DNA from 2 places in the Anoxybacillus kestanbolensis genome. Region 2 is predicted to be linked to the other one. Evidence: predicted binding sites of a transcription regulator. Region 2 holds the regulator's gene; the other holds the start of a gene.
What was found. The regulator NrdR, encoded in region 2, represses ribonucleotide reductase genes. The targets are predictions, from matches to a motif close to AACACNATATATNGTGTT.

Region 1 (6,703 bases), on a different contig from region 2:
GAACTGGCCAAAGATATTACCCCAATCGAAGCAGGGCTTGGATTTGCAGTAAAAACGAATAAAGATGTCGACTTTTTCGGAAAAGAAATATTGAAGAAGCAAAAAGAAGAAGGAGCGCCACGGAGACTTGTCGGAATCGAAATGATTGACAAAGGCATTGCGCGTCACGGATATGCGGTGTATGTCAACAATGAGCAAATTGGCTTCGTCACGACCGGAACACAATCGCCAACGCTTAAAAAAAATATCGGACTAGCGCTTATTTCTACTGCGTTTTCGTCACTTGGTACGGAAGTGGAAGTAGACGTTCGTGGGAAGCGGTTAAAAGCAAGAGTGGTGGCAACACCGTTTTACAAGCGTACAAAATAATGTGAGGAGAGAGAGTTATGCTTCATCGTTATTTGCCGATGACAGAAGAAGATAAGCAGCAAATGTTACAAACGATCGGGGTACAGTCCATTGATGAATTGTTTTCTGACATCCCGGAAAGCGTCCGTTTTCAAGGAGAGTACAACATTAAGCCGGCAAAATCAGAACCGGAGTTAATGAAAGAATTAATGGCATTAGCGGCAAAAAATGCGGATATGAAGACACACACGTCGTTTTTAGGGGCAGGGGTGTACGATCATTACATTCCGACGATTGTGGATCACGTCATTTCACGTTCCGAGTTTTATACGGCATATACACCGTATCAACCAGAAATTTCGCAAGGGGAATTGCAAGCCATTTTCGAGTTTCAAACGATGATTTGCGAGCTAACAGGCATGGATGTGGCAAATTCATCGATGTACGACGGTGGAACAGCGCTAGCAGAAGCAGCGTTATTAAGCGCGGCGCATACGAAAAAGAAAAAAGTGTTGTTATCAAGCGCGGTGCATCCAGAATACCGCGACGTCGTGAAAACGTATGCGAAAGGTCCTGGGCTAGAGGTAGTAGAAATACCGTACAAAAACGGTGTAACGGATATTGACGCCCTTCAAACAGAAATGAACGAAGATGTGGCATGTGTCATTGTACAATATCCGAACTTTTTCGGACAAATCGAACCGCTAAAAGAGATCGAGCCAATCGCTCATGCGCATAAAGGAATGTTCGTTGTCGCCAGCAATCCGCTTGCATTAGGGGTATTAACGCCGCCAGGCCAATTCGGGGCGGACATCGTCGTTGGCGATGCGCAGCCGTTTGGTATTCCAACGCAATTTGGTGGCCCGCATTGCGGCTATTTTGCGGTGAAATCAGCGCTCATGCGCAAAATTCCGGGACGTCTTGTCGGACAAACGACAGACGAAGAAGGTCGCCGAGGTTTCGTCTTGACATTACAAGCGCGCGAGCAACACATTCGCCGCGACAAAGCAACATCGAATATTTGCTCGAACCAAGCGTTAAACGCGCTTGCAGCGTCGGTGGCGATGACTGCGCTTGGTAAAAACGGGGTAAAAGAAATGGCAACGATGAATATTCAAAAAGCACACTATGCAAAAGAGGCGTTTGTTAATCATGGATTTGATGTCGTATTTACAGGACCGTTTTTCAACGAGTTTGTCATCCGCATGAACAAACCGATAGCAGAAGTAAATAAAAAGCTATTGGAAAAAGGAATCATTGGTGGCTATGATCTCGGGCGTGATTATCCAGAACTACAAAATTGTATGTTAATTGCAGTGACGGAACTACGCACGAAAGAAGAAATCGACACGCTTGTAAAAGAATTGGGGGATTGTCATGCATAAAGACCAACCGCTTATTTTTGAATTAAGTAAGCCAGGGCGAATTGGGTATAGCTTACCGAAGCTAGACGTGCCAGCCATCGATGTTGCGCAAGTCATTCCAACCGATTACATTCGTCAAGAAGCACCCGAGCTTCCAGAAGTGTCGGAGCTTGATATTATGCGTCATTATACAGCGTTGTCCAAGCGCAATCATGGGGTCGATTCCGGCTTTTATCCGCTTGGATCTTGTACGATGAAATACAATCCGAAAATAAACGAAAATGTTGCTCGCTTCGCTGGATTTGCTCACATCCATCCGCTTCAGCCGGAAGAAACGGTGCAAGGAGCGCTTGAATTAATGTATGACTTACAAGAGCATTTAAAAGAAATTACTGGAATGGACGCGGTAACGCTACAGCCAGCTGCAGGTGCGCATGGGGAATGGACAGGACTCATGATGATTCGCGCTTATCACGAAGCAAACGGCGACTATCACCGAACGAAAGTCATCGTTCCCGATACGGCGCACGGAACAAATCCTGCATCGGCGACGGTTGCCGGCTTTGAAACGGTGACGGTGAAATCGACCGAAGAAGGGCTTGTTGACTTAGACGATTTACGCCGCGTTGTCGGTCCAGATACCGCAGCGTTAATGCTCACCAATCCGAATACGCTCGGTCTTTTTGAAGAAAATATTTTAGAAATGGCAGAAATTGTGCATGCTGCAGGCGGAAAGCTGTATTATGACGGGGCTAACTTGAATGCGGTGTTAAGCAAAGCACGCCCTGGCGATATGGGCTTTGACGTTGTGCATTTAAACCTTCATAAAACGTTTACCGGTCCACACGGTGGCGGTGGCCCTGGCTCAGGTCCTGTCGGCGTGAAGGCGGATCTCATTCCGTTTTTACCGAAGCCAACGGTGGAAAAGGGAGAAAACGGCTACTATTTCGACTACGATAGACCACAAGCGATCGGGCGTGTGAAGCCGTTTTATGGCAACTTTGGCATTAACGTTCGTGCGTATACGTATATTCGTTCGATGGGGCCAGATGGCTTAAAAGCAGTGACAGAATATGCGGTATTAAACGCCAACTATATGATGCGCCGATTGGCTGAGTATTACGACTTGCCATACAACCGTCATTGCAAACACGAATTTGTTTTGTCAGGAAAGCGACAAAAGAAATTAGGGGTACGTACGCTTGATATTGCGAAACGTCTCCTTGATTTCGGCTACCATCCACCGACAATTTATTTCCCGCTCATCGTCGAAGAGTGCATGATGATCGAGCCGACCGAAACTGAGTCAAAAGAGACGCTTGATGCATTTATTGATGCGATGATTCAAATCGCAAAAGAAGCGGAAGAAACGCCAGAAATCGTCCAAGAAGCGCCACATACAACGGTCGTCAAACGTTTAGATGAAACGACGGCTGCTCGCAAACCAATTTTGCGTTACCAGAAGTAAAACAAAAGGTGCCAGGCGTGTAGGCTTGGCACCTTATTTTTTCTTTACTTTTCCTGTCCACATTTTAAATCCGCCTTTTAAATGGTATAAATCCCGATAGCCGTTGCGATACAACATTTGTGCCGCGCGACTGCTACGTATTCCGCTTTGGCAATATAAGTAAATTGGTTGATCTTTACGCAATTCTTTCATGCGTAAACGTAATTGAGAAAGCGGAATGTTACGAGCTCCTAAAATATGACCTGCCGCGTATTCATCGGGTTCGCGAACATCGATGAGTTGTGCTTTTCGATAGCCTGCGCGAAACTCTTCTTCCGTCAACGTTTGAACGATTCGCTTTTGGTAAAAGTATGTAATGACCGCGTACACAATAATTGCTCCGAGAATAATAAGAGCGATTGTCATGATGCCCCTCCTTTTTTTCATCGTTGCCATGTCTATTATATAAATGTTTTAGGCAAGAAGCAAAGCATTTTCCATTGACTTATTATGTTTGTTACACTATAAAATGATAGAGGAAAGGGTGGAGTAGATGGAAAAAGAAGTATGGCGTTTTATTGACTCAGGCAATTGTTCTCCAGCGTTTAATATGGCGCTTGATGAAGCGTTGTTAGAATGGCATAGCGAAGGAAAAATTCCGCCGACGATTCGGTTTTACGGTTGGAATCCACCGACGCTTTCGATTGGCTATTTTCAAAAAGTGGAAAAAGAAATTGATATGGAAGCGGTCAAAAAGTATGGTCTTGGTTTTGTTAGACGTCCAACCGGGGGACGCGGTGTGCTTCATGACCAAGAGTTGACGTATAGCGTTATCGTGTCTGAATCGCATCCAGCTATGCCACAAACGGTGACGGAAGCGTATCGTGTCATTTCACAAGGCATTTTAGAAGGATTTCGCTTTCTAGGGCTTGATGCGTATTTTGCGGTGCCAAAAACAGAAGAAGAAAAAGCAGATTTAAAAAATCCGCGCTCGGCTGTTTGTTTTGATGCACCGTCTTGGTATGAGCTCGTTGTCGAAGGAAGAAAAGTGGCAGGAAGCGCTCAAACGAGGCAAAAAGGAGTCATTTTACAACACGGATCGATTTTATTAGATTTAGACGAAGACATGCTCTTTAGTCTATTTAAGTATCCGAATGAAAGAGTGAAAGAACGATTAAGGCAAAACTTTAAAAACAAAGCAGTCGCCATTAATGAATTAACGGATCGAAACATTACGATCAATGAGGCAAAAGAAGCGTTTTTCAAAGGATTTGAAAAAGGGTTAAATGTTCAGCTTGAACGATATGAATTAACAGATGATGAGCTTTTCTACGTTCAGCAACTAGCGAAAAACAAATACGAAACAGATGAATGGAATTTTAAACGGTAAATTTTTCTCTTGACAAATAAAAAATGCTTGACTTAATTATCAATATGTAGTATGTGATTTTTAAAAAATCATACTATATATTGATTTTTTTATTGATTATTGTTGTCGATATATGGTAGTTTAATATAGTAAGATTATGTTGGTAGAGGAGAGGTAAAAAAATGACGGTTGCGTTTTCTGAAAAAATGACGGTGAATGTGGACAAGTTGAACGAAGATATTCGTCTCTTTCCACAAGTGCACCCGATTACCCCTGAGATGCACATTACATATAAGGGTGTGTCGCGTTTAGTGATGCTTGATCGCTATTCGTTTAAAGATACGGAAATGTTGACGTTAAGCGTTGGGGACTTTGTCGTTTTAACGGTAAAGGAAGATCCGAAGTTTCCAGCGCGTGGCCTTGGATTTATCGTTGAGTTGGACTGGGAAAATAAAAAAGCACACGTGCTCGTTGAAGAAGAGTATCGTCATGTGTTGGAAGGAGACGAAGCGAAAACAGGCGTTGTTGTTCGCTCGCTCGATGTCATTGAAAAGCCACTTGAAATTTTTTATGAGCAAATTGCAAAGCGGAACGCAACCGGGCTAGCCGCTGTTGAAAAAACAGAAGAAAAAAGAAAAGAGTGGTTTGAAAAGTTTTATGAACAGCTCGTCAGCCTGAATTTTGTTCCAGCTGGACGCGTACTGTACGGAGCAGGTTCTGGGACAGAAGTGACGTACTTTAACTGTTACGTCATGCCGTTTGTGAAAGACTCTCGCGAAGGCATTTCTGAACATCGAAAACAAGTGATGGAAATTATGAGCCGCGGTGGCGGTGTCGGAACGAACGGTTCGACCCTTCGTCCACGCAATACACTCGCGCGCGGAGTGAACGGAAAATCGTCCGGATCGGTGTCATGGCTAGACGACATTGCAAAACTAACCCATCTTGTCGAACAAGGTGGCTCGCGCCGTGGCGCTCAAATGATTATGCTAGCCGATTGGCACCCGGACATTATTGAATTTATTATTTCAAAAATGCAAAATCCGCGCATTTTGCGCTACTTGCTTGAAAATACAGAGGATGAAGGCATTCAAAAAGCAGCGAGAGAAAAATTAAAGTTTACGCCACTTACTGAACAAGAGCGCGCGATGTATCAAGGAATCGTCAACTATAAAAACATCCCAGGATACGGGGGTTTTAGCGAAAAAATTATTAAAGACGCGGAAGAAAAGTTGCGGACAGGCGGTACGTATAGCGTGCACAATCCGGACTTTTTAACAGGAGCGAACATTTCTGTTTGCTTAACGAAAGAGTTTATGCAGGCAGTAGAAAACGATGAAGAATACGAATTGCGCTTCCCAGATGTTGAAACGTATTCAGAAGAAGAAATGCGCATCTACAACGAAAAATGGCACGAAGTCGGCGATGTGCGCGAATGGGAGAAAATGGGCTATCGCGTTCGCGTCTATCGAAAAATTCGCGCGCGAGAGCTATGGAAGCTCATTAACATTTGCGCAACGTATTCTGCAGAACCAGGCATTTTCTTTATCGACAACGCCAACGACATGACGAATGCAAGAGCGTACGGACAAAAAGTAGTCGCAACAAATCCGTGTGGTGAACAACCACTCGCACCTTATTCTGTGTGCAATTTAGCTGCAATTAATTTGGCGAATATGGTGGATAAGGAGAAGAAAGTTGTCGATTATGAAAAATTAAAGCGGACGGTTGAAGTCGGTGTCCGTATGCAAGATAACGTTATTGATGCAACCCCATACTTCCTTGAGGAAAATAAAAAGCAAGCGCTTGGGGAGCGCCGCGTCGGTCTTGGCGTGATGGGCTTAGCTGATTTGCTCATTTATTGCGAGAAAGAGTACGGTTCGAAAGAAGGAAATCAGTTAGTTGACGAACTGTTTAAAACAATTGCGACAACGGCATACCGTGCGTCGATTGAGCTTGCGAAAGAAAAAGGAAGCTTTCCGTTTTTAGTTGGCGAAACGGAAGAAGAAACGATGAAATTGCGCGAAGCGTTTATTCACACCGGTTATATGAAAAAAATGCCGGACGATATTCGCCAAGATATTTTAAAATACGGCATTCGCAACTCGCATTTATTAACGGTTGCTCCGACTGGATCCACAGGGACAATGATCGGCGTGTCCACAGGACTTGAAC
Region 2 (6,703 bases):
GCAAATTTGGTACGATGCATTTATTTAATAAAGGTGAAGAATTACGTGTCCCTCCTTTATCAAGTATTGGGGTTGAGCCGTTCGATGAGCAATTTACGGTTGCATGGCTTACAGATCAACTTCAACGAACAAAACGTACAATAAAAGCGACATTGCTTGATCAAACGATTGTCGCAGGATTAGGCAATATTTATGTCGATGAAGTATTATTTCGTTCGTCCATTCATCCAGAGCGGACAGCAACGACGTTAACGATACGGGAAATCGAAGCATTACATGAGGCAATTGTTCAAACGATACAAGAAGCGATTGAAAAAGGTGGGAGTACCGTTCGAACATATGTGAATACGCAAGGGAAGACAGGGACGTTTCAAACGCAATTGTATGTATACGGTCGTGCCAACATGCCGTGCCGTCGTTGTGGAAATCCCATTTCCAAAACAACTGTAGCCAATCGCGGCACACATTATTGTAAACATTGTCAAACGTAGTGTAAGAACATTGCCTAGACCTCTTCCATATACTATGGTAGCTTTTCAAGGAAGGGGCGGGCGTATATGATTACATGGTCTTTATTTTTGCTTGCGTTTGCTGTAAGCATTGATGGGTTGACTGTCGGTATTACGTATGGTATGCGGAATGTACATGTTCCGCTTCGTTCGTTGCTGATTATTTCGTTTTTTTCATGCATGACATTTTTAGTAGCGATGGGCATTGGTCGCATGTTATATATGTTTTTTTTGCCAACCGTTGCCAACGCAATGGGTGGGGGGATATTAATCATATTAGGATTATGGATGCTCATTCAATTTATGCTTAAAAGCGATGATAAGGAAGAAAAATTTTTAATGAACGTAGAAATTCGTTCGCTCGGCATTGTCATTCAAATTTTGCGCAAACCAACGATGGCTGATTTTGACCGTTCAGGAACGATTACAGGGATGGAGGCTGTATTTTTAGGAATCGCCTTGTCGCTCGATGCGTTTGGAGCAGGCGTAAGCGCGGCGCTTTTAAACTATTCGGTAGCGTTTACTACATTTCTCGTTTGCTTGCTTAGCTTTAGTTTCTTATTTAGCGGGTTGAAAATTGGAAAATCGTTTAGAAAGTATGACTGGCTACAAAAATACTCGTTTTTACCTGGGATTATGCTTATTGTCATTGGTATTTTTAAAATGAGATAGGGGTGAAGGTGGTGTTAACGATCGGATTAACAGGGGGCATCGCAAGTGGAAAAAGTACGGTCGCGGCGATGTTCCGTGACTTACATATCCCTGTCATTGATGCAGATGAAATCGCTCACCGTGTCACAGCCATCGACGGTGAAGCGTATCAACTAATTGTTGAGACGTTTGGAAGCGACATTTTAGACTCAAATGGTGCGATTGATCGACGTAAGCTTGGTGCGATCGTATTTCATGATGAACAAAAGCGAAAACAGTTAAATGCCATTGTTCATCCGCTCGTACGTAAACATATGCTACAACAAAAAGAGCAATATGCAAGAAAAGGGGAAAAAGCTGTTGTTCTCGATATTCCGCTTTTATTCGAAAGTAATTTAGAACATCTCGTTGATCGTATTCTCGTTGTGTATGTAGATGAACAAATTCAACTTCGGCGCCTTTGCGAACGCAATGGCTTTTCGTTTGAAGAAGCATGGGCGCGTATAAAATCGCAAATGCCGCTCGAACAAAAACGAAAAAAAGCAGATGCTGTCATCGATAACAATGGAACGATCGAACAAACGAAACGACAACTATACGAACGCTTAGTTGAGTGGGGTATCCTTGAAAAATAGGATGCCCTTTTTTTATTTTTTTATAGCATAAACACTTTAAAAATGTTATACTATTTTTGTGTATAACAGATAAACAGTATAACACATATATTGAAAGGGGCTATATAATGAAAGCGAGAGTAGCGATTAACGGGTTCGGACGCATTGGACGTATGGTGTTCCGAAAAGCTATTATGGACAATGATGTTGACATTGTAGCCATTAATGCGAGCTATCCGCCTGAAACGTTAGCTCATTTAATAAAATATGATTCGAACCATGGTAAATTTGATGGGGATGTCGTTCCTGTTGAAGATGGTTTAATTGTAAATGGAAAAAAAGTACAACTATTAAATTCACGTGATCCACGACTATTACCGTGGGGAGAGCTTCAAATCGATATCGTTATCGAAGCAACGGGAAAGTTTAACGCAAAAGAAAAGGCGATGATGCACGTCGAAGCGGGAGCAAAGCGTGTTATTTTAACTGCACCAGGAAAAGATGAGGATGTCACGATTGTAATGGGAGTCAATGAACATATGCTTTCTCCAGAGCACGTCATCATTTCAAACGCTTCATGTACAACAAACTGTTTAGCGCCCGTTGTGAAAGTGCTTGATGAAGCGTTTGGCATCGAAAATGGACTTATGACAACTGTTCATGCCTACACAAACGATCAAAAAAACATCGACAATCCACATAAAGATTTACGTCGAGCACGTTCATGCGCACAATCGATCATTCCGACAACAACAGGTGCGGCTAAAGCGTTAGCACTTGTATTGCCACATTTAAAAGGAAAAATGCATGGTATGGCATTGCGCGTTCCAACACCAAACGTTTCACTTGTTGACGTCGTTGTCGATGTGAAAAAAGATGTCACAGTCGATGAAGTGAATGAAGCGTTTATGCAAGCAGCTCGTGGGGAGTTAAAAGGCATTTTAGACGTGACGATGGAACCGCTTGTATCCATTGATTTTAATACAAATCCACATTCTGCGATTGTTGATGGGTTATCGACAATGGTGATCGAAAATCGAAAAGTAAAAGTGCTAGCGTGGTATGATAATGAATGGGGCTATTCATGTCGCGTTGTTGATTTAACAAAACTAGTTGCGAAACAATTGTTAAAAAATGAAACGGTTGCGATGTCATAACGCTGGGGTTCCCAGCGTTATTTTTCTGCCCATTTGATAAAAAAATAAAAAACGATATTGAAAAAAATATATAAACGAAGTATACTATGTTTCGTGAACTTCTTGAACGCGTGGTAATGTGACTACTTAAAGGGTTAGGACCTCTTTGGACTAACTTTCCCCCGTGGTAGTTATACATTCCAGAAAGCAAAAGAAATTCATCGTTTATTTTTTTAAAAATTTATAAAAGGGGGATACGATCATGGATACAATGGGTCGTCACGTTATCTCAGAACTTTGGGGATGCGATTTTGATAAGTTAAATGACATGGAGTTTATTGAAAAAACATTTGTTGATGCAGCGTTAAAGTCTGGTGCTGAAATTCGTGAAGTTGCGTTTCATAAATTTGCACCACAAGGTGTTAGTGGCGTTGTTATTATTTCTGAATCACATTTAACTATTCACAGTTTTCCAGAGCATGGTTACGCGAGCATCGACGTGTACACATGTGGGCATCTAGATCCAACGATTGCAGCTGACTATATTGCAGAAGCATTAGGTGCACAAACGCGTGAAACAATTGAATTGCCTCGTGGTATGGGTCCAATTGAAATTAAACAAGCAAAAGCTTTATAATAAAGTGTAAGAGGAAAAGAGGTGTAGATTCTGCACCTCTTTTTTATCATTCATTGAAAAGTGAGGAGACGAACAGTGAAATGGAAGCATATATTAACAAATCATAATGAAACATCTGAACGTCATCCGGATGAGCAGCTAAAAAGCCGTTATTACAAAACGACACAATCCACTGCATTACAAGTAGTGAAAGAAATGTTTGAACAGATGGACGGGTGTCACATTGTTGCCGTCTCAGCAGAACGAGGAGAAATAAGTGTATCACTCACGAAAGGAAGAAAAGTATTTATCGTCGCAACTATTGTTTCTGTTCGTCCATTTGAAACAGCTATTGATTTTTCAGTTACGACAGAAACAAAATGGTTTCCAATTGACTTCGGATTTAGTCGCCAACTCATTATTCGTTTATATGATCAATTAGAGAAAAGACTCCCATATATCGGATCGGGAATATATGGGGATAAGTAGTTGTATATCCGCCTTGTTTTGTCTACTATAAAAGTAAAATTACTGCTAGGGAGCTGATACATATGAAATGCCCGTCGTGTCACCACAACGGAACGCGTGTGCTCGACTCGCGTCCTGTTGATGAAGGGCGTTCTATTCGTCGCCGTCGTGAATGTGAACGTTGCCATTTTCGATTCACAACGTTTGAAAGGGTGGAAGAAACACCGTTAATTGTTGTGAAAAAAGAAGGAACGCGAGAGGAATTTAGCCGTGAAAAAATTTTGCGTGGTCTTATTAAAGCGTGTGAAAAGCGACCGGTTGCGCTTGAACAGCTAGAGGAAGTCACGCAACAAATTGAACGAGAGTTGCGCAATAGCGGGATCAATGAAGTGAAAAGCGAAACGATCGGTGAAATGGTGATGGAACGCTTGTCCAAAATTGACGAAGTCGCTTATGTTCGTTTTGCTTCTGTATACCGCCAGTTTAAAGATTTAAACGTCTTTATCGAGGAATTAAAAGAACTAATAAAAAAAGAACAAGGAGAAAGGGCATAATATGCTCTTTTTCATATGAAGAAGGTCGATAATATGGAATATAGCTGGAAAGAATTAATTGCGGTCGACCGATATATTGTCCACGCCAATGGTGTTTTAAGTGAACTAGATCGGAAAGTATTGACACTTTTATATCAACCGTTAATTGGTGCGCAAGCGTATAGTTTATATATGACGTTATGGAGCGAACTTGAGCAAACACGCTTATGGAGTGAAGAGACGACACACCATAGTTTAATGGCAATTATGCAATGCAGTTTGCCAACGATATACGCTGAACGTTTAAAACTTGAGGGAATCGGGTTGTTAAATACGTATATGAAGCGAACGAATGCAGATGATGAACGCGTATTTATTTACGAGCTTCGCCTTCCCCTTACACCAGAACAATTTTTCACTGATGGTGTGTTAAATGTATTTTTATATGATCGTGTAGGAAAAACGAAATTTCAAAAGTTGAAAAAGTTTTTTTCTGATCGTGCTATCGATCGCACTTCTTTTGTACCTGTGACGCGCTCATTTCACGATGTATTTTCATCGATCCAGCCTGAAAAAATGATTCATAAGTTAGGCGACGAAGCGAAACAAGAAGTAACGCTCCAAGACGGGCATCAGTATATAGGAAAAGAACAAGCGATGTATACGATGCAAGATGATATATTTGATTTTGACGCATTTTATGCAGGACTGTCTCATCATCTCGTCCCACGTCGTGCGATTACTGCAAAAGTGAAAGATGCGATCAAAAAGCTAGCTTTTTTATATGGCATTGGCCCGCTTGACATGCAAAAAATTGTGATGAGCGTCATCGATCCCGCAGAACAAATTGATATCGAATCATTAAGAAAAGCGGCGCAAGAATGGTATCAATTTGAACGTGGTGAGGCGCTTCCGCGGCTATATGATCGCGTGCAACCGTTAGCGGAGCGGACGATGGCGCATGTCGAGCCAAAAAACGAAGAAGAATATTTAATGAAACAGCTCGAAACCGTTTCACCGAGACAATTACTCATGGACTTTTCTGGTGGAGCTGAACCAGCGTTAGCGGATTTGCAGCTAATTGAAGAAATGATGTTTAAGCAAAAACTGCCACCAGGCGTCATGAATGTACTTATTTATTACGTTATGTTGCGTACAGATATGAAGCTTCCGAAAAAATATGTAGAAAAAATTGCTAGTTCGTGGGCGAGAAAAAAAGTGCGTACGGTCAAACAAGCGATGGAATTGGCGAAAAAAGAAGCGCGTGAATACGAAACATTTATGAAAGAAAAAGAGAAAAAAGGGTCGAAAAAGCCGATTCGTACTGAGATGTTGCCAGATTGGTTACAAACAGACTATTCACAATTTGAACGAAAACAAATGAAATCGGAAGAAGAGCTAGAACAAAAACGGCGCGAGTTGGAAGAACGGTTGAAAAAGCCGAAAAGTTAGGGGATAAATGATGAAACCAATTCGGGAAACTATCCACCATTTGATGAATCGTCATGATTTTAAAGAGCGATATGAGGCGATGAAACGCGATATTTTAAACGATCCACACGTTCAATCGTTTTTACGTGGTCATGATGTGACAGATGCGATGTTAAATCGCCATCTTGGCAAATTGTATGAGTTTGTACAACAAAGTAAACATTGTGAGCGTTGTTCAAGTTTAGAACAGTGTCCTAATTTGCTGAAAGGTTATACACCACATTTAATTTGGCAAGGGAAAAACATTGATGTGCAATACGAGCGCTGTGCTCGCAAAGTGCAAGAAGATGAACGAAAAAAACAACAGTCGCTCATTCGTAGTTTGTTTATCCCGCGTGATATGTTACAAGCATCATTTGATAAGCTAGAAACGGACGATCTTGGACGTATTGAAGCGATCGAACTTGCGAATACATTTGCATCGACGTATGAAGTAGGTAAACGAATAAAAGGGTTATATTTATATGGGTCATTTGGAGTAGGAAAAACATACTTGTTAGCAGCGATGGCGAATGAATTAGCTCAAAGACATATTGCTTCATTTCTTGTGTACGTGCCGGAATTTGTTCGTTCATTAAAATCATCTCTTCAAACGGATGCGTTTCAAGATACGATTGAATATGCAAAACAAGTCCCTGTGCTTATGCTCGATGATTTAGGGGCAGAACTTATGTCAAGCTGGTGG

Region 1: BO219_RS05795 (vitamin B12-dependent ribonucleotide reductase) is a predicted target of NrdR. The motif match lies at 4,619-4,636, and genes of this name have one in related genera.

What each region holds. Positions count from the first base shown of each region.
Region 1 is NZ_MQAD01000005.1:664,486-671,188, reverse strand. Features, by position in the region: gene gcvT (glycine cleavage system aminomethyltransferase GcvT) at 1-369, shown strand, start outside; gene gcvPA (aminomethyl-transferring glycine dehydrogenase subunit GcvPA) at 387-1,733, shown strand; gene gcvPB (aminomethyl-transferring glycine dehydrogenase subunit GcvPB) at 1,726-3,180, shown strand; gene BO219_RS05805 (rhodanese-like domain-containing protein) at 3,214-3,585, opposite strand; gene BO219_RS05800 (lipoate--protein ligase family protein) at 3,713-4,549, shown strand; gene BO219_RS05795 (vitamin B12-dependent ribonucleotide reductase) at 4,711-6,703, shown strand, end outside.
Region 2 is NZ_MQAD01000013.1:125,408-132,110, forward strand. Features, by position in the region: gene mutM (DNA-formamidopyrimidine glycosylase) at 1-491, shown strand, start outside; gene ytaF (sporulation membrane protein YtaF) at 558-1,181, shown strand; gene coaE (dephospho-CoA kinase) at 1,190-1,795, shown strand; gene BO219_RS09210 (glyceraldehyde-3-phosphate dehydrogenase) at 1,903-2,931, shown strand; gene speD (adenosylmethionine decarboxylase) at 3,173-3,547, shown strand; gene BO219_RS09220 (cytosolic protein) at 3,623-4,015, shown strand; gene nrdR (transcriptional regulator NrdR) at 4,078-4,548, shown strand; gene BO219_RS09230 (replication initiation and membrane attachment family protein) at 4,582-5,979, shown strand; gene dnaI (primosomal protein DnaI) at 5,990-6,703, shown strand, end outside.